2 regions of the Dickeya ananatis genome follow, and region 2 is predicted to be linked to the other one. Evidence: riboswitches for the same ligand, from Rfam matches in the RefSeq annotation. Region 2 holds a riboswitch; the other holds the start of a gene.
What was found. A riboswitch is a leader RNA that binds a small molecule or an ion and turns the genes downstream of it on or off. The one in region 2 is predicted to bind thiamine pyrophosphate.

Region 1 (11,257 bases), 680 kb from region 2:
AAACAGTTCGATAATATTGATGTCTTTTCGATGGCGATTAGGCCAGATGATGTGCTTAGCCAATTGGCGCTTGATGACTATCGTGCTCTGTTTGGGCGACGCCGTTTCGACGAAGCTAACCATTATGATGAAAACCAGTTAGGGCTGTTGCTAGGAACATTTGGCGAAGTGGATTGCAGCAGTAATATCTGTTTTAAATGCGGTGATAGAACGCTGACAGCGGTATCGATTAACCTGTGTCATAATGGCTACTCGCAGAGAAATTGGGTAACGGCAGCAGGTAGAGACCTGTATAAAGGTAATGGCCGTGTTTCCCATGAATCGCATATATTTCAGCAAGGGCCATTCCAGTCGATCCATTTCCATTCCTATAAGTCGGATGCTTTACCTGACGAGACGTCAGAAGAAAGACATCGCATCGGTACGAAAGAGCATTTGGAAATCTATATTTTCCGCAATGATAAAATGCTTGGCGGGAAACATGTGGAAGTGTTCGATATTGACGACATTATTGCGATGGAAGGCGGACGAAAAGGATTGAGAGGGAAATCTAAAGCCAAAGCCTTCTATGAATTTATTGCGGGCATGCGGGGCGAGATTGCCGCGGGCGATATGGTATCTGATTTTAGTAAACATGAGGTGGGAGCGGCGCTGACATCGGCGATTTATCAGTCTATCAGCCATCGTTATCACCGGCTTAATCCATTGATTAATCGTTGTCTGAAAAGCCGGGAACCGGCTCTGCAGCCAGAGGCATTCATACTGTGATGAGGATTGGAAAAGAGCATATGGGGCGGGTAGCGGGCCTGTTTCCATTGGTGGTCGCGGCTCCGTTAGGGTTGGATATCTGCCTTCCCGGCGTACCGTCGATGTCCCATGAGCTAGGCAGTATGCCGGGGATGACACAATGGATCATCAGCGGGTTTGTGCTGTGTTTGAGCCTCAGTCAGCTTTTCTTTGGTCCGTTAGTCGACCGCTTGGGTGCACAGCGTGTCTTATTGGCCGGTTGCGTGGTTTACTCGCTAAGTACGCTGGGCGTATACCTGACCAGCACCATTTCAGAGGTTATCGCACTACGATTGGTGCAAGGGTGTGGGGCCGGAGCGATGGCCGTTGCCGCATCGGCCAGTGTGCCGCTGCGCTTTCAAGGGGCAGCCATCGGGAAAGTGTTCAGCCTGCTTAACGGTGTGATCAGTCTGGTACCGGTATTGGCACCGGTGATAGGGGGAATACTGATTGTGCATTACGGCTGGCGTTCCAGTTTCTATGCGTTAGGTTTCTTCGCCTTACTGTGCGGAATGTTGGTCTTATGGAAGCCGCTGCCAGCAGTATGCGCCAGCGTCTCCGAGGGGGCGCATTCTCCGGCTGCACCGTTGAACGTGTTTTCCGGGTATATCACCGTGTTCCGGCATCCTGAATTTCGGTTGGGGTGTTTTGCCGCCAGTTTTGGCTTCGCTACCCAACTGATTTTCTTTTCCAGTTCGCCTCGAGTATTGATAGAAACGCTGCATATCCCGGTAGATCAGTTTGGCTACTATTTTGCTGTTAATGCCCTGGCCATCACCACGGGTAGCCTGCTGACCGCCCGGTTGCTGGGCCGGGTGAAAGAAACGGCGATTTTGTATGGCGGTGCGGTGTTGATATTACTGGCAATGGCCGGTTTTATTCTGACGATGCAGGTATTGACGGTGTCAGTCTGGCCTTATCTGATTTCGGCTACGCTGGGGAGCCTGGGGTTTGCTGTACTGATTGCGACCGGAGCGTCGATAGCCTTGTCTGCGTTCAAGTCGCTTGCCGGGCAGGCTTCCGCTCTCATGGCTGCGATACAGATGTCGTTCTCTTCATTGGTTGCCTGGGCTGTCATGAACCATTGGCGTGACGATTGGTTGCCGATGATCGCCGCCTATTTTCTGTTGGCTGTCGCGTTGTTAGTGCAATTACAGGTTTATCGGCTGACCCGAGCCGGACGGCATCAACCCAAGCTTGCGGTGTTTGAAAAGTCTTCACCGAATTCTGACTGATCGCTACAGACGTTATCGTCGTTATAGAAATGGCATAGGGACGTACTACATGGCTTGCCGTTTTGATGAGGTTATCGATTTTTCGCATTCCCATTTATTGAAATGGGAGCATCCGTCCCCCTATCTGCCGCACTCCACCTCACTGGCACCGTTGCCGTTGTGGATTGCAGACATGGATTTTACATGTCCTGATGAAGTGCGGCAGGCATTGCATGATGCTATTAATAAAGGGGTTTTTGGCTACACACGCGCCAGTGACACGCTATTTGATGCAATTATTCAATGGCAGTCAGATCATCATGGCTGGAAAATCCAGGAAGACTGGATTATGCAAAGCCCTGGTGTGGTGAATAGCCTGAGCATGATTGTGCAGACATTCACTCAGCCGGGGGATGGGGTATTAATTCAACCGCCGGTTTATGGGCCGTTTTATCACAGTGTGACAATGAACGATCGCCAGGTGGTGACGGCACCGCTTACTGAAATTGCATCAGGGTATGCGTTCGATCCTGACGCATTTGAACAGGCGATTACGCCGACGACGCGGCTATTTTTTCTCTGTAATCCGCATAATCCGACCGGGCATGTCTGGCGTCGGGATGAATTACTGGCAATGGGCGATATTTGCCAGCGTCATGGTGTGATGGTGATTGCTGATGAAATTCACCAGGATTTGATTGTTAATCCAGCGGCACGGCATCAGCCATTTGCCAGTATTAACGATGAATTTGCCGACAACAGCATTACCTGCACTTCGCCGAGTAAAACCTTTAATCTGGCGGGATTGCAGACGTCAAATCTGTTTATTCCCAACAAGGCAATACGTGACGGGCTTAAACGCAGTTATGCGCGTTGCTCGTTACATATACCGAATATGTTAGGGCTGGCGGCCTGTGAAGCGGCTTACCGGCATGGTGGGCCGTGGTTAGCCGCATTACTGGATTATTTACGCGCTAACCGGACGTTGTTGCAGGCGAGTCTCACTGCTGATGTCAGCGTTCGACTGTTTGATGCGGATGCGCTCTATCTTGGCTGGCTGGATTTTCGGTGCAGTGGTATTGCACCGGAGGATTTACAGCCAACGTTGCTCAAACAGGCTGGGGTGTGGCTGGATGATGGCGCGAAATTTGGCCCGGCCTACGCTGGGTTTGCCCGGATTAATTTTGCCTGTCGGCGTGAGCTGTTGCGTTCTGCGCTGGCAAGGATAACCGATACGTTCAGGGCGCAGTAAAGACTGGCATGTTACAGCCAGAACAACCTGTTGAAGAGGGGGCAATGTTGCCGACGGGCATCCTGCCATTGACCTTTTTGCTCAATACTCCCAATAATAGCGTTCGTTGACTCGGGGTGCCCCTTTATGAAAAGCGGGCTGAGAAATACCCGTATTACCTGAACTGGATAATGCCAGCGTAGGGAAGTCACGGTATCCCACCGGTACCGCCTTCTTTCACGCCGGTTGGGAGGTTTATGAACGCTCGACCTGTACTTTTCCCTGCCGCGTCCGTCGCGGATTCTCTCGATGCTTTCCGTTTGCGCGCACCGCTGGTGCATTGTCTCACCAATGAGGTGGTGCAAGGGTTTACCGCCAATGTGTTGCTGGCGTTAGGCGCTTCGCCCGCGATGGTAGTCGATGCCGGTGAAGCGGCGCAGTTTAGTGCGTTGGCCGATGGGTTACTGATTAATCTGGGGACGCTTGAGGCTGACCGTGCGCAGGCGATGCGCGCCGCGGTAACCAGCGCCATCAACGTCGGTACACCGTGGGTGCTGGACCCGGTCGCGGTCGGTGGCCTGCGTTTTCGCACTGAATTTGCCGTTGAATTACTGGCGATGAAGCCAACGGCTATCCGCGGTAATGCCTCCGAAGTAATGGCGCTGGCGGGCGAACAGTCCGCAGGACGTGGCGTGGACAGCGGCAATGATGTGCTGGCCGCCTTGCCTTGCGCTATAGCACTGGCACAGCGCTGGGCCACCTGCGTGGTGGTCACCGGCGAGGTGGACTACGTGACTGACGGCGATCGGGTGCTGGCGATACCCGGCGGCGACCCGCTGATGACCCGGGTGGTTGGCACCGGGTGTGCGCTGTCGGCGGTGGTCGCGGGTTTCTGTGCGCTGGAAGGTGACCGCCTCGGTCATGTGGCCGCTGCCTGTGCGGTGATGTCTCATTGCGGGCAACTGGCGGCGGCGCAGGCTCGGGGGCCGGGGAGTTTTATTCCCGCGTTTCTGGATGCGCTCTATACCCTGAAGCGGGAGGCGCTGGTATGAAATGTATCAACGCGCTGACGATCGCCGGTACTGACCCGAGCGGTGGTGCCGGTATTCAGGCTGACCTGAAAACCTTCTCGGCACTGGGGGCGTATGGCACCAGTGTGATTACTGCACTGGTGGCACAAAATACCCGTGGTGTGCAGTCGGTTTACCGCATTGAACCGACGTTTGTCGCAGCCCAACTGGATTCTGTGCTGAGCGATGTCCGCATTGACAGCGCGAAAATCGGCATGCTGGCACAGACGGATATTGTGGAAACGGTGGCAGACCGGCTGTTACGTTACCCGGTGCCCTATGTGGTGCTGGATACGGTGATGCTGGCCAAAAGCGGTGATCCGCTACTGGCGGCGGAGGCGGTGGAAGCGGTGCGTCAGTTGCTGTTGCCGCGGGTATCGTTGATCACGCCTAACCTGCCTGAAGCGGCGGCGTTGCTACAGTGCGCGCCTGCCGACGATGAACACGGGATGCGCCAGCAAGGCGAAGCGCTATTGGCGATGGGGTGTCAGGCGGTGCTGATGAAAGGCGGGCACCTGAGTGACCAGGAAAGTCCGGACTGGTTGTTCATGCCACATGCCGAACCCGTTCGGTTAAGTACGCCGCGCGTGCACACCCGGCATACGCACGGCACCGGTTGTACGCTGTCGGCGGCGCTGGCAGCGTTACGACCGCGTCATGATAACTGGTTCGACACTCTGTCTGCTGCGCGGGCCTACCTGCAAGGCGCACTGGAACAGGCCGACTCGCTGGAAGTCGGCCACGGCATCGGTCCGGTGCACCATTTTCACCGCTGGTGGTGACGATGGCTGCCTGATCAAAGCGATAAGAAAATCAGATAAGTAGTAAAAAATATTGCATAGACAGTTCGCTGATGACCCGGTAATTTTGTGATCTCCGTCAGGTTATTGCCAGATGGCGACACTGACGTCCCCCAGGTCTTCAGGGGCTGTTTTTTTTGGGGCGTATTTTCTCTGAATCTAGCGTTGAGGAGAGGCTTATGGCGGGGTCTGCGCGTGCGATCATGATTGCCAGAGGATTACAGACGATACTCAATTTCGGCCTGCTGGTGCTGGCGGCGATTCTGGTGGTTTTCCTGGCTAAGGAAACCTGGCATTTGGCGACGGTACTGCTGGTCAGCAATGAAAAAGAGTCGTCGTATATGCTGATCGAAAGCCTGGTGATTTATTTCCTCTACTTTGAGTTTCTGGCGTTGATCGTGAAGTATTTTCTCTCCGGCTATCACTTCCCGCTGCGCTATTTCATCTACATTGGTATCACCGCGATTGTACGGCTGATTATTGTCGACCATAAAAATCCGGCGGATACCTTCACTTATGCCGGGGCGATCCTGATTTTGGTGATTACGCTCTATCTGGTGAATAGTCCACGCCTCAAGCGTGAATAGCGCGCAAAGAAAAAGCCAGCTCAAGGGAGATTGAGCTGGCCAAGGAGGTGGTTCCTAGTAGCATTACTACGCTTATTTTTCGTTTTGTATTTTCTCAGCGCTGCAATAATAACCAGTCACCAGTGCCATTGATGTGATCTGATTCTAAAAAATGTCACAATTGGCGCGATTGTGTCACTTTTTTGCTATTTTGCATGCGGGTTACGGGTGGTTGTCCCCGACAGGTTGCGCAGCAGTAACGCGTATTCCAGGTCGATATCGTCCGGCACTGGCAGATACACGGTGTGGCCGTCACCCGGTGCCACCTCGACAGCCTGACCTTTTTTATTGAGCAGGGTATCAATAGTGAACTGGACGTTGCCGCCCGGCGTCATCATCTCTACGCTGTCGCCACGAGAGAATTTGTTCTTGACCGCCACTTCCGCCAGACCGTCGCGTCGCTCGCCGGTGAACTCCCCGACAAACTGCTGCTGGTCAGATACCGAGTAACCGTAGTCGTAATTCTGGTAATCCTCATGAACGTGGCGGCGCAGGAAGCCTTCGGTGTAACCACGGTGCGCGAGGCCTTCCAGCGTTTGCAGCAACGTTGGGTCAAACGGCTTACCGGCGACAGCATCGTCGATAGCGCGGCGGTACACCTGTGCGGTACGGGCACAGTAATAGAACGACTTGGTGCGGCCTTCGATTTTCAGCGAGGCGACTTGCATGTTGGTCAGGCGTTCTACGTGCTGAATGGCGCGCAGGTCGCGTGAGTTCATGATGTAGGTGCCGTGCTCGTCTTCAAACGCGCTCATGTATTCGCCCGGTCGCTGTTTTTCTTCCAGCATGAAGACTTTATCGGTCGGTGCACCGATGCCTAGCGTGGGTTGCGGCTGAGCGCTGTCTATCTGGGTGACCGCAATCGGCTCGTGGATATGTACGATGTTGCCCACCGCGTCTTCTTTACCTTCCTGCACGTTGTATTCCCAGCGGCAGGCATTGGTACAGGTGCCCTGATTCGGGTCGCGCTTATTGATGTAGCCAGACAGCAGGCAGCGGCCGGAATAGGCCATACAGAGTGCGCCGTGAACGAACACTTCCAGCTCCATCTCCGGCACCTGGTGGCGGATTTCCTCAATCTCTTCCAGCGACAGTTCGCGTGACAAAATCACCCGGCTCAACCCCATCTGCTGCCAGAACTTCACCGTCGCCCAGTTGACCGCGTTGGCCTGTACCGACAGATGAATCGGCATCTGGGGGAAATTTTCCCGTACCAGCATGATCAACCCTGGATCAGACATGATCAACGCATCCGGGTTCATGTCGACCACCGGTTGCAGGTCACGCAAGAAGGTTTTCAGTTTGGCGTTATGTGGCGCAATGTTAACCACCACATAAAACTTCTTACCCAGCGCATGGGCTTCATTGATGGCTTGCGCCAGCGTCTGGTGGTTGAATTCGTTATTGCGCACACGCAGGCTGTAGCGAGGCTGGCCGGCATAAATTGCATCAGCGCCATAAGCAAAGGCGTAACGCATATTTTTCAGCGTACCGGCCGGAGAGAGTAATTCCGGTTTAAACATGGTGGTTTCTCAAGTCTGATCACAGGTCAGGCTGTTCCCGGGCGGGAACAGTAAAGGCGGCAGATTCTAACGCCAACGGCGGGAAAAATCAGTAGTCGGCTTACAGAAAGTGCGTCTATTGAGCTGTTGCTCTACTGATGGGCATGATGCTTCACGGCCAGCGTTTCCTGGCCGTGAATGAAGATTAGAGGGAGCGAATACCGGCTGAGGGGCCAATCAACTCACGCTGGTGCGGGCGTTCGAAGTCCACGTGCGGCCCTTTTGCAATAATACCGGTCGGGTTGAGCCAGCGAATGCTGTAGTAACCGGCTTTGATGTCGTCCAGCCTGACGGTGTCTTTGACGCCCGGCCATTGATACAGCTCGCGCAGATAGCCTGAAAGGTGCGGGTAATCCTCCAGCCGACGGATGTTGCACTTGAAGGCACCGTGGTAAGCCGCATCAAAACGCACCAGCGTCACAAACAGCCGCCAGTCCGCTTCGGTCAGGGTGTCGCCCACCAGATAGCGGTGATGCGCCAGGTGCGCTTCCACAGTATCCAGTGCTGCAAACAGGCTCGTTACCGCCTGATCGTAGTGTGCTTGTGTTTTAGCAAAGCCAGTCTTATACACGCCGTTATTGATGTTGTCGTAAATCAGGCTGTTCCAGTGGTCGATTTCCGCCCGCAGATCCGTTGGGTAAAAATCGAGACGGTTACCGGTCAAATCGTTAAAGTCATGGTTAAGCAGGCGGATGATTTCCGACGACTCGTTATTGACGATACGGCCTTCTTTGCGGTCCCACAGTACGGGAACCGAGACTTTCCCGGTGTAATGCGCGTCACTGGCGGTGTAAAGCTGGTGCAGGTAGCGCACCGGCGCGACCTGTTCGCCAGCATCCTGCGGAGTACTAAACTCCCAACCCTGCTCGCCAATACAAGGGTCTGCAACCGACAAGGTAATCACATTGCCGAGATCTTTCAGGTTACGGTAAATCGTCGTGCGGGAGGCCCACGGGCAAAGATACGAGACAAATAACTGATATCGTCCCGCCTCCGGTACCAGCTCGGTGGCACGGAATCGGGTTTCCTGGCGATGGAAAGCCCCACCTTTGATTTCTTCGGCCGCTACATCGCTATCGACCCACTTGCCATTGACTAATCCCGACATGCTTACCCTCATTATCATCATTTTTGTATGTGATTATGCTAGCAGCCACGAGCCAATAGAAAATTGCAAATTTTTAACCGAGTCAGACAGTTTCTTTGACTGCGTACCGCCGGTGGGCGAAGGCGTCTATATTTCCTGACTGGCGGCGGCTTCCCAGCGGTAACCAATGCCATAAACCGTGCGAATGAACGAGGTTTCCCGGTCAAACATTTCCAGCTTACGGCGCAGATTCTTGATATGGCTGTCGATGGTACGGTCAGTTACCACCCGGTAATCGTCGTACAGGTGATCGAGTAACTGTTCGCGTGAAAAAACACGTCCCGGTTCGGCAGAGAGGGTTTTCAGCAGTCGGAATTCGGCGGGCGTCAGTTCCAGATGACGCCCGAGGTAACTGGCCTGATAACGATTCTGGTCAATCAGCAATGCGGGTAAGACATCATTCGGTAACGGTTCATGTTGCCAGCGACAGCGGCGCAACAGGGTTTTCACCCGGGCGACCACTTCACGCGGGCTGTAGGGCTTACAGATATAATCGTCGGCACCGATTTCCAGCCCCAGCAGCCGGTCAATTTCTTCGGTACGCGCGGTCACCATAATGATCGGCACATTGGAAAAACCGCGAATGGCACGGCAGAGTGTCAGGCCGTCGCGGCCCGGTAGCATCAGGTCTAACAGAATAAGCTGGCAGGGGTGTTCACGCACCCAGGGTTCGACGTCTTCTCCCTGTGTCAGCCAGTGGGTGCGGTAACCTGATGCCTGCAGGTAATCCACCAGTAACTGGGCCAGTTTGGGCTCATCTTCAACGATCAGCACTGGCAGGTTTTCATCACCCACCGTTGCAGAAGAGGATGCGGTCATGTCGGTTCCTGTATCAGGATAGGTGCAACGGAAGCTCGACAGTGATTTGTACGCCGCCGAGCGCTGAATGCTCAGCATACAGGCGTCCATCGTGCGCCTCAACGATATTGGCGCAAATGGCCAACCCCAGCCCGGAGCCACCGCTGGCACGGTTGCGTGAACTTTCCGCACGGTAGAAACGCTCGAAGATCAACGCCAGTTGTTCGTCGCTGATACCGGGGGCACTGTCGCGCCAGTGAATAATCAGCCGCTGCGGACGGAGTTCGGTTTCGACTTCCAGTTGCCCGCCATCGTCCGTGTAACGCAGGCTATTTTCCATCAGGTTGTTGAACAACTGGTTCAGGCGGTCCGGGTCGCCAAACACCACCGCTTCGGGATGAAAGTGAGTGGTCAGTTGAATACCTTTGTGTTGAAAGCGCTCTCTGAACGCTGCCACCGACACCTGAAGCAGCATGCTGACGTTAATGGCCGATTTACGGTAAGCCAGCGCGCCCAGGTCGGATAACGACAATTGGTGAAGATCGTCGACCAGCTTGGTCAGCAGTGCAACTTCGGCCTGCAATGAGCCAAACGCCGCGGTATCGGGCCGCCGAACGCCATCCTGTAAGGCTTCCAGTTCACCACGCAACACCGCCAGTGGTGTGCGTAATTCATGGGAAATATCGGCCATAAACGCCCGGCGTGACTGCTCGTTTTTCTCCAGCGCCGAGGCCAACTGGTTAAAATCTTGCGCCAGCCTGTCCAGCTCGTCGCGCCCACTGGCGGTAACCCGGGTACTGAAATCGCCGCCGGCCAGTTGGTGAATGCCATTGACCAGCCGTTTGACTGGCGACAGCAATCCGCGAGACATCATCCAGGTCACCACGGCTGCCAACAGCGTGGTAAACGCGACGATCAGCCAACTGGTGCGTTGTTGCTGGCGATCGAAATTGATGTCGGCACTACGGGTCAGCCCTTCTACCGGGGCGGCGACCAGCCAGCCAACGATACGCTTTTTCGACATTAACGGCTGCCAGGTGCTGCCCGCGGGCATCGGGATCGGTGGGCCTATCAGGCGACGACGGTTCTCATCCGTGACCCAAAATCGGGTACGCCAGGCCTGCATGGCCTCGTCGTTATTCTGCTCCATCGCGCGCAGCATCGGGAAAATACCGCGTTCATTGTTGTGCAGAAAATCCCAATTGCCGTACTGCTGGTACTGATCTTCCAGCCAGCCACGAATCTGTACCACCCGTTGTTCATTACCACGGCGGATGTAGTCGATAAACCCTTTCTCAAAGCTGAGTCGGACACCGAAGTGCATGATGATCAGCACCAGCATACAGGTGGAAAAAATGGCCAGAAACAGTCTGGCGGTAATGCCGAATCTCATCATTCACCTCATGAGGGACGCGTCAGCGTCGCCTGCTGAACGGTATCGGGCGGCACCCGGTTGAAAATCAGCGCCGGGAATGCCATCACCGCCACCATGCACAGATAGGTATAAAGGAAGACGGTATGGGTTTGCGGCGTACCACTCACCAGATGCTGATTGGCGAAAATGCCGAGCAGCAGACCAGCGATAGTCACCCCCATACTGGTGGAGAGCTGCATCGACATCGACAGCAGGCTGTTGCCGCCGCTGGCCAGGTCGTCCGGCAGATCTTTGAGCGTCAGGGTATTCATGGTGGAAAAGCGGATGCCGTTGACCATACCGACCAACAGCAGCACTACCGGCGTCATCCAGTGCCAGTTCATCAGTGCGACCAGCGCGAACAGCAGCGTAGCCAGCGCCAGCGTCAAGGTCGAGGCGATCAGCACTACACGGTAGCCGAACCGGTTAACTATCAGCACTACGATCCGTTTCATGCCCATGTTGCCCAGCACCAGCGGGATCATCATCATCCCGGCGTGAAACGGTGTGTAACCCAGGCCAATTTGTAAAAATACCGGCGTCATAAACGGCAACATGCCGCTGCCGATACGCGCCAGCCAGCCGCCGAAGAGGCCGATGCTAAAGCTG
Region 2 (11,257 bases):
TTACCGACACCTACTGTGGCAAATTCTCAATGGGTAAGTTTTTAAACCGATAAATGAGTTGAGGCGATACCAGACAGAGCGGTATCGCCTTCTGAGGGTTAGCGGTAAAACTCTGCTACCTGATCAAAGATTTTCATCTCTTCGCCGTGGCGGGTCACCTGTATTACGTCTTCGAGTTTTTCTACCTGGCTTATCATCTGCGGTAAGCGGTGATCATCTTTCACCAATAGCCAGATACGGCTTTGTTCATTGCCGGGTAGCGGCATACACATGATGCCTTCCACGTTGAACGCGCGGCGGGCAAACAGCCCGCACACATGGGACATCACGCCAGGGTGGTTGCGTACTGAGAGTTCCAGTGTGACCTGTGCAGTCGTCGATGAAGTCTGCATAATTTAATCTCCAATCATCTCAATATTGGCGGCACCCGGCGGTACCATCGGGAACACTTTTTCGTTGATATCAATCGCGGCGTGAATCAATGTCGGGCCGGGGCGTTGCAGTGCGTCGCGCAAGGCGGCTTGCGGGTCTTCCGCCGCGTTCAGATCGCAGGTGGCGAAACCGAATCCGGCGGCGATCGCCAGAAAGTTGGTTTGGTAACGGTAGTCTGATGCGACGAAGTTCTGCTTATAGAACAGCTCCTGCTGTTGGTGCACCAACCCCAGTGACTGGTTGTTCATCAGGACGATTTTGACGTTCAGATTCTCTTCCGCCGCAGTAGCCATTTCCTGAATGTTCATCATCAGGCTGCCGTCACCGGAAAAGCACACCACCGTACGTTGTGGTTCCGCCAGCGCCGCGCCGATAGCCGCCGGTACGCCAAAGCCCATGGTGCCGAAACCGCCGGAGGTGAGCCATTGGCGTGAGCGTCGCAGTGGATACGCCTGCGCGACCCACATCTGATGCTGGCCTACGTCCGTGGTGATGATGGCCTGGTCGTCCAGTTGCGCCGCCACCGCGCGGATCAACCCATAATGGCTGAGCGGGTCGTCGGCATTTGGCATATTGAACGGAAAATCACGTTGCAGGGCACGCACCTGTTCGAGCCACTCGGTGCGGGGCTGGCGTTCGACCAATGGCAGTAACTGCTCCAGTGCTTGCGCGACATCGGCGTGAAGTGCAACGTGCGGCTGGCGGATCTTACCGAGTTCAGCGGGATCGATATCGATGTGGATAACACGGGCATCCGGGCAGAACTCTTCCGCTTTACCGATAGCGCGATCGTCAAAACGGGCACCCAGTACGATCAGCAGGTCAGACTGTTGCAGGATCATGTTGGTATAGCGGGCGGCATGCATCCCGAGCATCCCGAGCGACAGGGGGTGATCCACTGGCATCGCGCCCAGTGCCATCAGCGTCATGGTGGTGGGTAACCCGGCGCGCTCAGCCAGTTCGATGGCTTGCTGATGCGCATCTGCACTAATGATCCCACCACCCAGATACAGGATCGGTCGTTTGGCCTGATTGATCATCGCGGCTGCCGCGTTCAGGGCATGGGTATCGACAACCGGAGCCGGGGACAGTGTGGCCGGTGCAGGCAGTTCCGCCAGTTCGATGGTCGCGGTTTGCACGTCTTTAGGGATGTCCACCCAGACCGGGCCGGGACGGCCGGATTGTGCCAGCCGAAAGGCGTCGTTAATCACCTGCGGCAGTTCGCTGATATCGCGCACCAGATAGTTGTGCTTGGTCACCGGGATCGAGATGCCATAGGTGTCGACTTCCTGAAACGCGTCGGTACCGATCATGCTGGAAGGTACCTGACCGGTGATGCACACCAGTGGAATAGAATCGAGCTTGGCATCGGCGATGGCAGTCAGCAGGTTGGTGGCACCGGGTCCGCTGGAGGCCATACACACCGCTGCTTTACCGCTGGCGCGTGCCATCCCCTGAGCGATGAATCCGGCACCCTGTTCATGGCGGGCGAGTACATGGCGAATGATGTGGCTTTTTCCCAACGCATCGTACAACGGCAGCGCCGCGCCGCCCGGAATACCGCTTACTGTGGTGATGCCTTGCTGCTCCAGCAGACGGATAATCAGCTCAGCCCCTGTATAACGCATAGTCATATCCTTTATCAGAGCCGGTCAGGAGGAGCGGGGAGGGTGGACATAAAGAAACCCCGCTCGGCTTGCGCCGGCGGGGTTTGGGAATCTAGGTTTGATTCGGAACCCGTTACGGCGCGCTGCCGACCACGACCACCACGCGCACGACGACGACCGCGTCAAGCAGCGCGGCGTTGTTTAGTAGTGCGAAAGTAGAGGTGGTGTGTTTCACGGGTAACCTTAATGTTCGTTTTGGTTAATTTGCGCTCCCATATAACCATGAGCGCGGAAAAATAGACAAGGCTTCAACACAGCAAAACCACAAAAATGTGCTTAATGTCACATTTTAAATGGGGTGTTTGTCATCCCAGCCCCAGTATTTTCGCGGCCTGTGCATGCTGCGCCAGTTCGCGGGTCGGGCCATCGTGATAGATACGGCCGTCTACCACCAGTATGCTGCGTGGTGCAATGCGTATGGCGTCTTCCAACTGGTGTGACACCATTAATAGCGTCAGGTGCCGTTCGCGGCAAATCTCATCCACCAGTGACAGCATTTCCTGACGTAGCGCCGGATCGAGTGCGGAAAACGGTTCATCCAGCAGCAGGATCGGTTGCTGGCGAATCAGGCAGCGCGCCAGTGCCGCCCGCTGGCGTTGCCCGCCAGACACCTGCGACGGCAGGCGTTCCAGCAGTGGTGAAAGCCCCATGCGGCCCGCGATATCACGTAGCGTTTGCTGCTGATCCGCACTTAATTTCAGGCCGGGATGCAGACCAAGGGCGATATTCTGCGCCAGCGTCAGATGGGGGAACAGGTTGTTTTCCTGAAACAGGATCGACACCGGGCGTTTTGCCGGTGGCGTGGCATCATGATCCTGCCCGTTAAGCTGTAACTGGCCGCTATCGGCTGACAGAAAGCCCGCTATCAGGCTCAGCAGGGTACTTTTCCCCGCGCCACTCGGGCCCAGAATGGCAAGGTGCTCGCCGGATTGCACCTGTAAATCGAAGCGCATCGGCAGGTGTTGGTAGAGATAGGTCAACTTATGGAGTGCTATCATGTAAGCCTGCCAGTTTCTCAATCAGGGTAAACAGCGTGAAGCACAATACCAACAGTAGCAGCGCCGTTACCGCGCCATCGGCACTGCGATACGCGCCGATTTGTTGATAAAGGTAAAACGGCAGGGTGCGAAACTGCTCGTTGCCAAATAGCGCGATGATGCCGAAATCACCCACCGATAATACGCAAGCAAAGGCCAGCGCCTGTGCAATAGGCGCGCGTAGCGCCTTCAGTTCCACCACCCTGAGTCGATTCCAGCCACGAATATCCAGTGACTGACACAACAAGCTGTAACGTGCGGCGGCGTCAGTCATCGGGTTTTCCAGCACTTTCATCGCATAGGGAATAGCCAGCAGCGCATTGGTCAGCACCACCAATCCGTAAGGGGAGGACGGTAGCCCGATAGTTCGATTGAATAGCAGGAAAAACCCTGACGCCAGCACAATGCCCGGCATCGCCAGAATCAGCATACCACTCAGGTCCAGCCACTGGGCGGCTAACCGTTGCTGACGCAGTTTCAGTTCACGGCTACTCCACAATAACATCAGGGTTAACGCTACGCTGAGCACACCGGCTGCCAGCGCGATACGCAACGAGGTCCAGAGCGTTTGCCACAATGCCGGCTGGCGCAATACGTCTGGCAATGAGCGATTTAGCCCATCGGCGAAGACGGCCAGGAGCGGTGGCAACAACAATAACAGCGCTGCTGTAATCAGTAGCGTATCGGTGACCCGGCTAAACAGGCTGTCCTGTGGGTCGCGCCAGCGCTGGCGGTTGCTGACACCGACTGCCAGTAACCGGCTCAGCCGTTGGCTGAGTAACACCAGCCCCAGACAACAGACCATCTGCAACAGCGCCAGCAGCGCGGCCCGCGCAGGGTCATAATCAAAGTTCAGCGCCTGATAGATAGCCAGTTCGATAGTCGTCGCCTGCGGGCCACCACCCAGCGCCAGCACGGTAGCAAAGCTGGCAAAGCACAGCATGAAAATCAGTGCCCCGGCAGGTAAGAGCTGGCGGCGTAGCCACGGCCACTCCACCAGACGGAAGAAGTACCAGCCGCGCAGGCCGAGTTGGGCTGCCAACTGGCGTTGTTCGGTCGCAATACCTTCCAGCGCCTGCAAGAACAGTCGCGTTGCCAGCGGCAGATTAAAAAAGACATGAGCCAGCAGGATGCCCTGCAAGCCGTAAGGCGAAAATCGGTATTCGATGCCCACCTGCATCAGCAAACGTGCCAGCCAGCCTTCCCGGCCATAGACGCTGAGTATACCGAACACGGCCACCAGCACCGGCAGTACCAGCGTCATCGCGCACAACCGCAGCAGCAGGCGATGGCCGGGAAAACGGCGACGATACAACGCCCGCGCCAGAAATAGCGCGGGCAAGGTGGAAAGCAGTGCCGATAACAACGCCTGCCAAAAGCTGAAGCGAATGACATGCCACAGATAGCTGTCATTCCATAGTGACAGCCAGGGGGTAGGGGGGGCGTCCAGCCACAGTGCGCCGAACGCCAGTGCCGCAGTTGCGATCAACAGAACTGCGGCCAGCAGCCCCGGCCACAGCCAGCCTGGGATCAGCGGCTGACGGCGCGCTGCCATGCCTGAACCCAATTCGCCCGCTGTTCTGCGACTTGCTGTGGGGAAAACTCCAGCGCGCTGGCTGGCAGCGTCAGGGTGTTGTAGCCCTCAGGCAGCTCGGTTTTGATCACCGGGTACATCCAGTTGGTGGTCGGAATGAGCTGTTGAACGGTGGGGCTTATCATAAATTGCAGGAAGCGTGCCGCCAGCTGCGGGTTTTTACTGCCAGCCAGTGAGGCGGCGACTTCGACCTGCATATAGTGGCCTTCGCTGAAGTTGGCGGCGGCATAGCTGTCTTTTTTCTCAGCGATGAGATGGTAGGCCGGTGAGGTGGTGTAGCTCAGTACCAAATCGGCTTCACCTTTCAGGAACAGGCCGTAGGCTTCGCTCCAGCCTTTGGTGACGGTGACGGTTTTCGCCGCCAGTTTCTGCAAGGCTTGTGGTGCTTTGTCGCCATACACTTTTTGCATCCACAACAGTAACCCCAGCCCCGGTGTGCTGGTCCGAGGATCTTCGTAGATCACTTTCCACGGCTGGTCGCTTTCCACCAGTTCATGCAGGCTTTTGGGCGGGTTTTTCAGTTTGTCTTTGTTATAGACGAAGGCGAAATAACCGTAGTCGAACGGCAGGAAGGTCTCGTTGTGCCAGCCGCCGGGCACTGCCAGCGTGCTGGTGTTCACGCCATGCGGGGCGAACAGGCCGGTCTGTGCTGCGGCTTGTACCAGATTGTTATCCAGCCCCAGCACCACATCCGCCGACGTATTTTTACCTTCCATTCGCAGGCGGTTGAGCAGGGCGACACCATCTTCCAGCGCCACGAATTTCAGCTCACAGTCGCACTCTTTTTCAAACGCGGTTTTGACTGCCGGGCCGGGGCCCCACTCCGAGGCGAACGAGTCGTAGGTGTAGACCGTCAGAATGGGTTTGGCAAACACAGGGGCGGACAGCAATAACAGGCAGGACAATAATTTCTTTAACACTTTGCGCTCCAAATTGTTGAAGGCGGCAAAGGTCTTTGAGCAAGCAGAATGCAGTCTCAAATCCCTTCGCCGGTATTAACCGGATCAGGTTCGACGGGTATTTTCTCAGCGGCGCAAACGTACATGGTTGTTCGTGCATGACTCTTCTTACATGACGACGCGTACATGAATGTTGGGGCCGCACCCCGTTGAGAACGGCATCATTGTAAAGTGTTTGTCACATCAGGAAAAGCGCCATGACGGGGAGCGGAGGGTCAGGTGGTGGGGGCGGGCGGTGCGAACCAGGCCGACTTGAAATCGAACCAACCCAGTGTGTTCATGTGCAGCCCTCGCATGTTGGCCTGCCCTTGCAAGCGCAACCAGTGATGGAATAGCGGGTGAAGTTGCTGGTTACTGACCAGCGACTGGCTCCACTCCATCAGCGACAGGGAGCCCTGACGCCACCGACGCGCGGTGTTATCCAGCTCGTCTTCCCCTAAACAGTGTCGCAGCAACGGCAGTTCATACAGCATCGCGAACAGAGAAAACTCCAGCGGCAGATAAACGTTGGCGCTACCGAGCCAGATATCGCCGGCATCGGTGCCCTGGCACCAGGCGTCGAATTCCAGGCTACGTAGCGTCAGTGTGACGCCGTGTGATGCCAGCAAGCGGCTCATGATGTCGCTTATCACCGCGTACTCAGGGTGATCACGGTAGTAAGTGAGCGTGAGGTGGGTCAGCCCAGCCGGTTTTTCCCGTACCGCGCGCGGTGGGCTGTGATGCCAGCGCGGGAGCAAGCCATAGGCAGGAGACCAGTCACTCTGGTATGGGTTGTCAGCCAGGGCAAGCATCGCTACCGGGCTTAATACCTGACACAGCCAGTGGCGGATCTCCGGGTCTGTCATTGGCGCAGAACGGCGGTCAAACAGCAGGAAATAACAGCCTTCTTCGAGTCGATTCTCCAATTCATTGTCGATGGTGTCATCGCCTTGCAGCGTGACCGTACAGGCGGGGATAGCCGGTGCGTCCGGCAGCACCCAGATACTGACCTCATCAATCAGCGCCCGGTAGCCGAAGTAATCGTCAAACGCGGCAATTTTTAACTGATTGGGGGAATTGCGCACCACCTTATAGGGCCCGGTGCCCACCGGTTGACGCATAAAGTCCGGCAGCGTTTGCCATTCTTGCGGCAGGATCATTGCCGGTACGCTGCCGAGCAACCACGGTAGCCAGTCGTCAGGCATGCTGAGCCGGATATCCAGCACGAACGGCGTCGGTGACGAGATGTCCGCTAAATGGGAAAACAGCGGCAGCGACGTTAACCGGGATAACGAGGCGATCACGTCTTCCATCGTCAGTTCCCGGCCGTGGTGGAAACGAATAGCCGGGCGCAAGTAGAAACGCCAGTGCAAGGGTGACAACGCCTGCCAGTGGTGCGCGATATCCGGCAACAGTTCCCCATTTTCCTCATTTAGGCTGGTCAGCCCGCTGAAAATCTGGCGGGCGATGTGAGTTTCCGAGCGGCGTAACGCACCGCCGGGCAGCAGATTATGCATCGGTCGATAGTAGAGGATTCTTAGCAGGTGGCGACCTTGCCGCACGCTGCGACCAAGGTGTGACATCAGCATCTGGCGTACGGTTTCCTTGTCACCCACCAGTTGTACCAACTGGTCGATGCGGTCCTGCTCCAGCAGGTCTTCCGCCCGCTGCTGTTGCAGGGTTAATCCCGTGTAGAGAAAACTGAGACGCGAGCGTTTACCACGCCCGGCTTCTGCCTGCCAGGTGAGCCAGCCTTGTTGTTGCATGGCGTTGAGTAGCGAGCGGACATGGCGACGGGAGCAACTGAGCAACCCGGCCAGTTCCTGCAGCGTGGTGTCAGTATCCTGACCTTGCAGGCATTGCCATAACCGAACGAATTGTTGTTGCAAGCGTGGGGAGGACATAAAAGGGGAACTCCACGACTCAAGGTCATCAATATATTTTTCCCTATATTACGCGGATACTGAATAGCAGTGAATGGTTCTGTACGCGAACCGTCGTGAAGGGGAGGCTATATGTGCCGGTTATTCCGCTTTTATCGTCGCTGGCTTTGCCGAGGCTGTCGTCGGGGATGGGGTGTACTCACCGCTCCCCAGCGAATGGCATTGCTGTTACAGGTTACGCAATGGCAGATCCAGGATATGGAGGAGGAAGACTATCGCCGCTGGCTGTAATGCCGGTAGTTATCGAATGAGAGTGAGAACGACGGCGGGAAATCGCCACAGTGTTCTGAGTAATGGTGCTGTTCACCAGCCAGCGGAGTGCTCCGCTGGCTTTTTTTATAGCAGTTTTGATGATGGTGCGTTATTCCACCGGTTTCAGCCGGGCGACAAAGTGGCGCAATACCGGCGGCTCATAGGTGAACGTCAGACCTTTGATGCTGCTGGCTCTTTCTTTCAGTGCAATCAGCGAGTCGGCGATATAGTCCATGTGATCGTTGGTATACACCCGGCGCGGAATGGTCAGGCGCAGCAGTTCCAGCGGCGACGGCTTCTGTTCGCCGGTGTCCGGGTCACGTCCCAGCAACAGTGAACCGATTTCCACACTGCGGATACCCGCTTCCAGATACAGCTCATTATTCAGCGCTTGTGCCGGGAACTGCTCCGCTGGGATATGCGGCAGCAGCTTTTTCGCATCGACAAACACCGCATGCCCACCTACCGGGTATTGAATCGGAATCCCACCGGCACGCAGGCGCTCGCCGAGGTAGGTCACCTGGCCGATACGATAGGTCAGGTAGTCTTCGTTCATGCCTTCTTCCAGACCGATAGCCAGCGCTTCCATGTCACGCCCCGCCAACCCGCCGTAGGTCACGAACCCTTCCATTGGTACACAGCGGATGCGTACCTCGTTGAACAACTCTTCGTCGCTGCGAAAACAGCACAGTCCGCCGATGTTCACCATCGGATCCTTCTTCGCTGACATGGTGAGCATGTCGCCGTACTGGTACATCTCATGGACAATCGCTTTGATCGAGCGGTTCTCATAACCGGCTTCACGTTGTTTGATAAACCAGGCATTTTCACAAAACCGGGCCGAGTCGATCACAACCGGGATCCCGTGCTGCTGCGCGATGCGATATACCTCGCGCATGTTACCCATTGAAATCGGCTGGCCGCCGGAGCTGTTGCAGGTGACGGTGGTGATGATCGCCACGACGTTGTCCGCACCGTGTTGCTCGATGGTGGTCTGTAACAGGTCAAGGTCGAAGTCGCCTTTCCAGTCGTAATAGGTGGTGGTGTCGAAGGCTTTGGGTGTCACCACGTTGATGGCGCGTGCACCGTTTAACTCCACATGGGCAGCGGTGGTGTCAAAATGGAAGTTGGAAATGAACACCGGTTTCTTGCCGCCGCCGGCGCGCTGTTTTTTGGCGATCAGACACGGGAACAGGATTTGCTCCGCGCCACGGCCCTGATGGGTCGGAATCGTGAACGGATAACCCAGCAGCGCCTTGACCTGATCGCACAGATGGTAGTAGTTGCGCGACCCGGCATAGGCTTCGTCGCCCATCATCAGCCCGGCCCACTGTCGGTCGCTCATGGCGCCGGTACCGGAGTCGGTCAGCAGGTCGATGTAGACATCCTCACTGCGTAACAAAAACGGGTTGTAGCCTGCTTCCTGCAAGGCGCGTTCCCGTTCGTCGCGAGTGGTCATACGGATGTTTTCTACCATTTTGATACGAAAAGGCTCAGGGATGCGTTTCATGCACTTTCTCCATAACGCCAGTCAGCAGGCCGGTTTGCCGCTGTATGACGTCAAAAACAATAAATTGAAATAAAAGGAAAAAATCAGCGAGATGCTGAATCAGGCATGAAACGGGCGTGGGAAATCGTCGGTAAGGCGGTGGTCGATGTTGAACCAGGGGCGACAGTCGCCGGAGAGGCTCAGGCGATAACACCGGATGATGCGTGTCATGAGGTCTCCTTATCTCGTGAATAACGAACAACCAGAATAAGGCAAAAGTACCGGATAAAACCGTGATCACACGGGCGATCCCGCACTGACAGTATAGCCTTATATGAGAATTAAAATTAATTCAATAATGGTTCTCATTAGCGTACTTTAATGTTAAAACAGTCGACGTTTGGCATCGGAACCGGGTGTTGGGGCGTGTTGCCGTGGAGTCACTAACAAAGAGGTAAAGGCAGGTTATGGCTGGGGTAAAGGAATATAAAGTGTTTGATGTGACGTTGGCCCATAAGACATTGCTTACCCCATCGCTGATGCGTTGTGTATTCAGCGGCGAAGCGGTGAAGAAGATGAAAATCTGCTCGCCGGATCAACGAATTAAAGTATTGCTGCCCGCCGAGGACGGCACGCCGCCGCGTCTGCCGGATGTCGGCGAGTGGTACAAGCTGGTGCAGGCAATGCCCAAAGCGCAACGCCCGATTCCCCGCACCTACACGCTACGCAGTCTGGATACCGTCGCCGGAGAAATGGTGGTGGAGTTCGTGGTGCACGGCACCGAAGGCCCGGCTTCAGCCTGGGCGATGAGCGCGCAGCCCGGCGAAGAATTGCAGGTAGTGGCGCCGCGCGGCGATTTTGCCGGCGATAACGGCGGCTATGAATGGGTACTGTCGGAAAATACCCGTCAGGTGCTGCTGATGGGGGATGAAACCGCGCTGCCGGCGATCAAAGGCATTCTGGAACAGTTATCGCAACTGGATAACACACCGCAGGTGCAGGCATTTATCGAAGTACCATTACAGGCCGATTGCACTGACGATTATCGCCAGTTGCCGTTTGCCGAGGTGGTATGGCTGCCGCGCGAAGGCACTGGCGCGACCTATGGTGAGCGCTTGCTGGAGGCGGCGCGCCATTGGTCATGCCCGGTAGCGCAGGTAGCAGCACAGCCAGTGATGGTGGCAGATATCGAAGAGGGCGAGAAGGTGTGGGAACCGGCCAGCACGCAGCAGGGGCAGTTCTTCGGGTGGGTGGCCACGGAGTCCTCAGCGGTGAAGGCGCTGCGCCGCTATCTGCTGGCAGAAAAAGGCCTTGCGCAGGAGTCAGTCACCTTTATGGCCTACTGGAGCCGCGGTCCGCGTCCTCATTGAGGTTGTTGACAACAAAGCCCACAGAAGTGGGCTTTGTGCGTGCAATAAAACAGCAAGGCAAAACTAGCGCAGAAACGCCGGTTGTTGCTGCTCGTAGCGGGAGATGGCCGCTTCGTGCTGCAGCGTCAGGCCGATGCTGTCCAGACCGTTTATCATGCAGTGACGGCGGAAGCTGTCTATTTCAAACGAATAGGTTTTCTCGCCTGCTTTAACCTGCTGTGCTTCCAGATCCACCGTGAAGGTAATGCCTTCATGGCTGGCTACCAGTTTGAACAGGTCGTCGATATCGGCATCGCTCAATTTAACCGGCAACAGCTGGTTGTTAAACGAGTTACCGTAGAAAATATCGGCGAAGCTCGGGGCGATAACGACCTTAAAGCCGTAGTCGGTCAACGCCCACGGCGCGTGCTCACGGGAAGAGCCACAGCCGAAGTTTTCGCGTGCCAGCAGAATGCTCGCACCTTTATAGCGCGGCTGGTTCAGCACGAAATCCGGGTTAGGCTGCTGACCGGCATCGTCCAGAAAACGCCAGTCG

Region 1: it holds a riboswitch for thiamine pyrophosphate, as region 2 does, so the genes downstream of both, thiM (hydroxyethylthiazole kinase) here and thiB (thiamine ABC transporter substrate binding subunit) in region 2, are expected to answer to the same signal.

Annotation. Positions count from the first base shown of each region.
Region 1 covers NZ_CP040816.1:852,931-864,187, forward strand. The annotation lists gene FGI04_RS03735 (Gfo/Idh/MocA family oxidoreductase) at 1-768, shown strand, start outside; gene FGI04_RS03740 (MFS transporter) at 768-2,021, shown strand; gene FGI04_RS03745 (MalY/PatB family protein) at 2,071-3,252, shown strand; TPP riboswitch at 3,355-3,454, shown strand; gene thiM (hydroxyethylthiazole kinase) at 3,489-4,283, shown strand; gene thiD (bifunctional hydroxymethylpyrimidine kinase/phosphomethylpyrimidine kinase) at 4,280-5,083, shown strand; gene psiE (phosphate-starvation-inducible protein PsiE) at 5,281-5,688, shown strand; gene trhP (prephenate-dependent tRNA uridine(34) hydroxylase TrhP) at 5,874-7,250, opposite strand; gene FGI04_RS03770 (glutathione S-transferase family protein) at 7,435-8,397, opposite strand; gene baeR (envelope stress response regulator BaeR) at 8,524-9,255, opposite strand; gene baeS (envelope stress sensor histidine kinase BaeS) at 9,269-10,627, opposite strand; gene FGI04_RS03785 (MFS transporter) at 10,636-11,257, opposite strand, start outside.
Region 2 covers NZ_CP040816.1:177,862-189,118, forward strand. The annotation lists gene FGI04_RS00750 (DedA family protein) at 1-37, shown strand, start outside; gene ilvN (acetolactate synthase small subunit) at 99-392, opposite strand; gene ilvB (acetolactate synthase large subunit) at 396-2,060, opposite strand; gene FGI04_RS00765 (ilvB operon leader peptide IvbL) at 2,173-2,274, opposite strand; gene thiQ (thiamine ABC transporter ATP-binding protein ThiQ) at 2,405-3,097, opposite strand; gene thiP (thiamine/thiamine pyrophosphate ABC transporter permease ThiP) at 3,081-4,691, opposite strand; gene thiB (thiamine ABC transporter substrate binding subunit) at 4,667-5,650, opposite strand; TPP riboswitch at 5,694-5,848, opposite strand; gene sgrR (HTH-type transcriptional regulator SgrR) at 5,905-7,572, opposite strand; gene sgrT (glucose uptake inhibitor SgrT) at 7,684-7,842, shown strand; gene tnaA (tryptophanase) at 7,973-9,373, opposite strand; gene tnaC (tryptophanase leader peptide) at 9,473-9,583, opposite strand; gene FGI04_RS00805 (siderophore-interacting protein) at 9,820-10,722, shown strand; gene leuD (3-isopropylmalate dehydratase small subunit) at 10,786-11,257, opposite strand, start outside.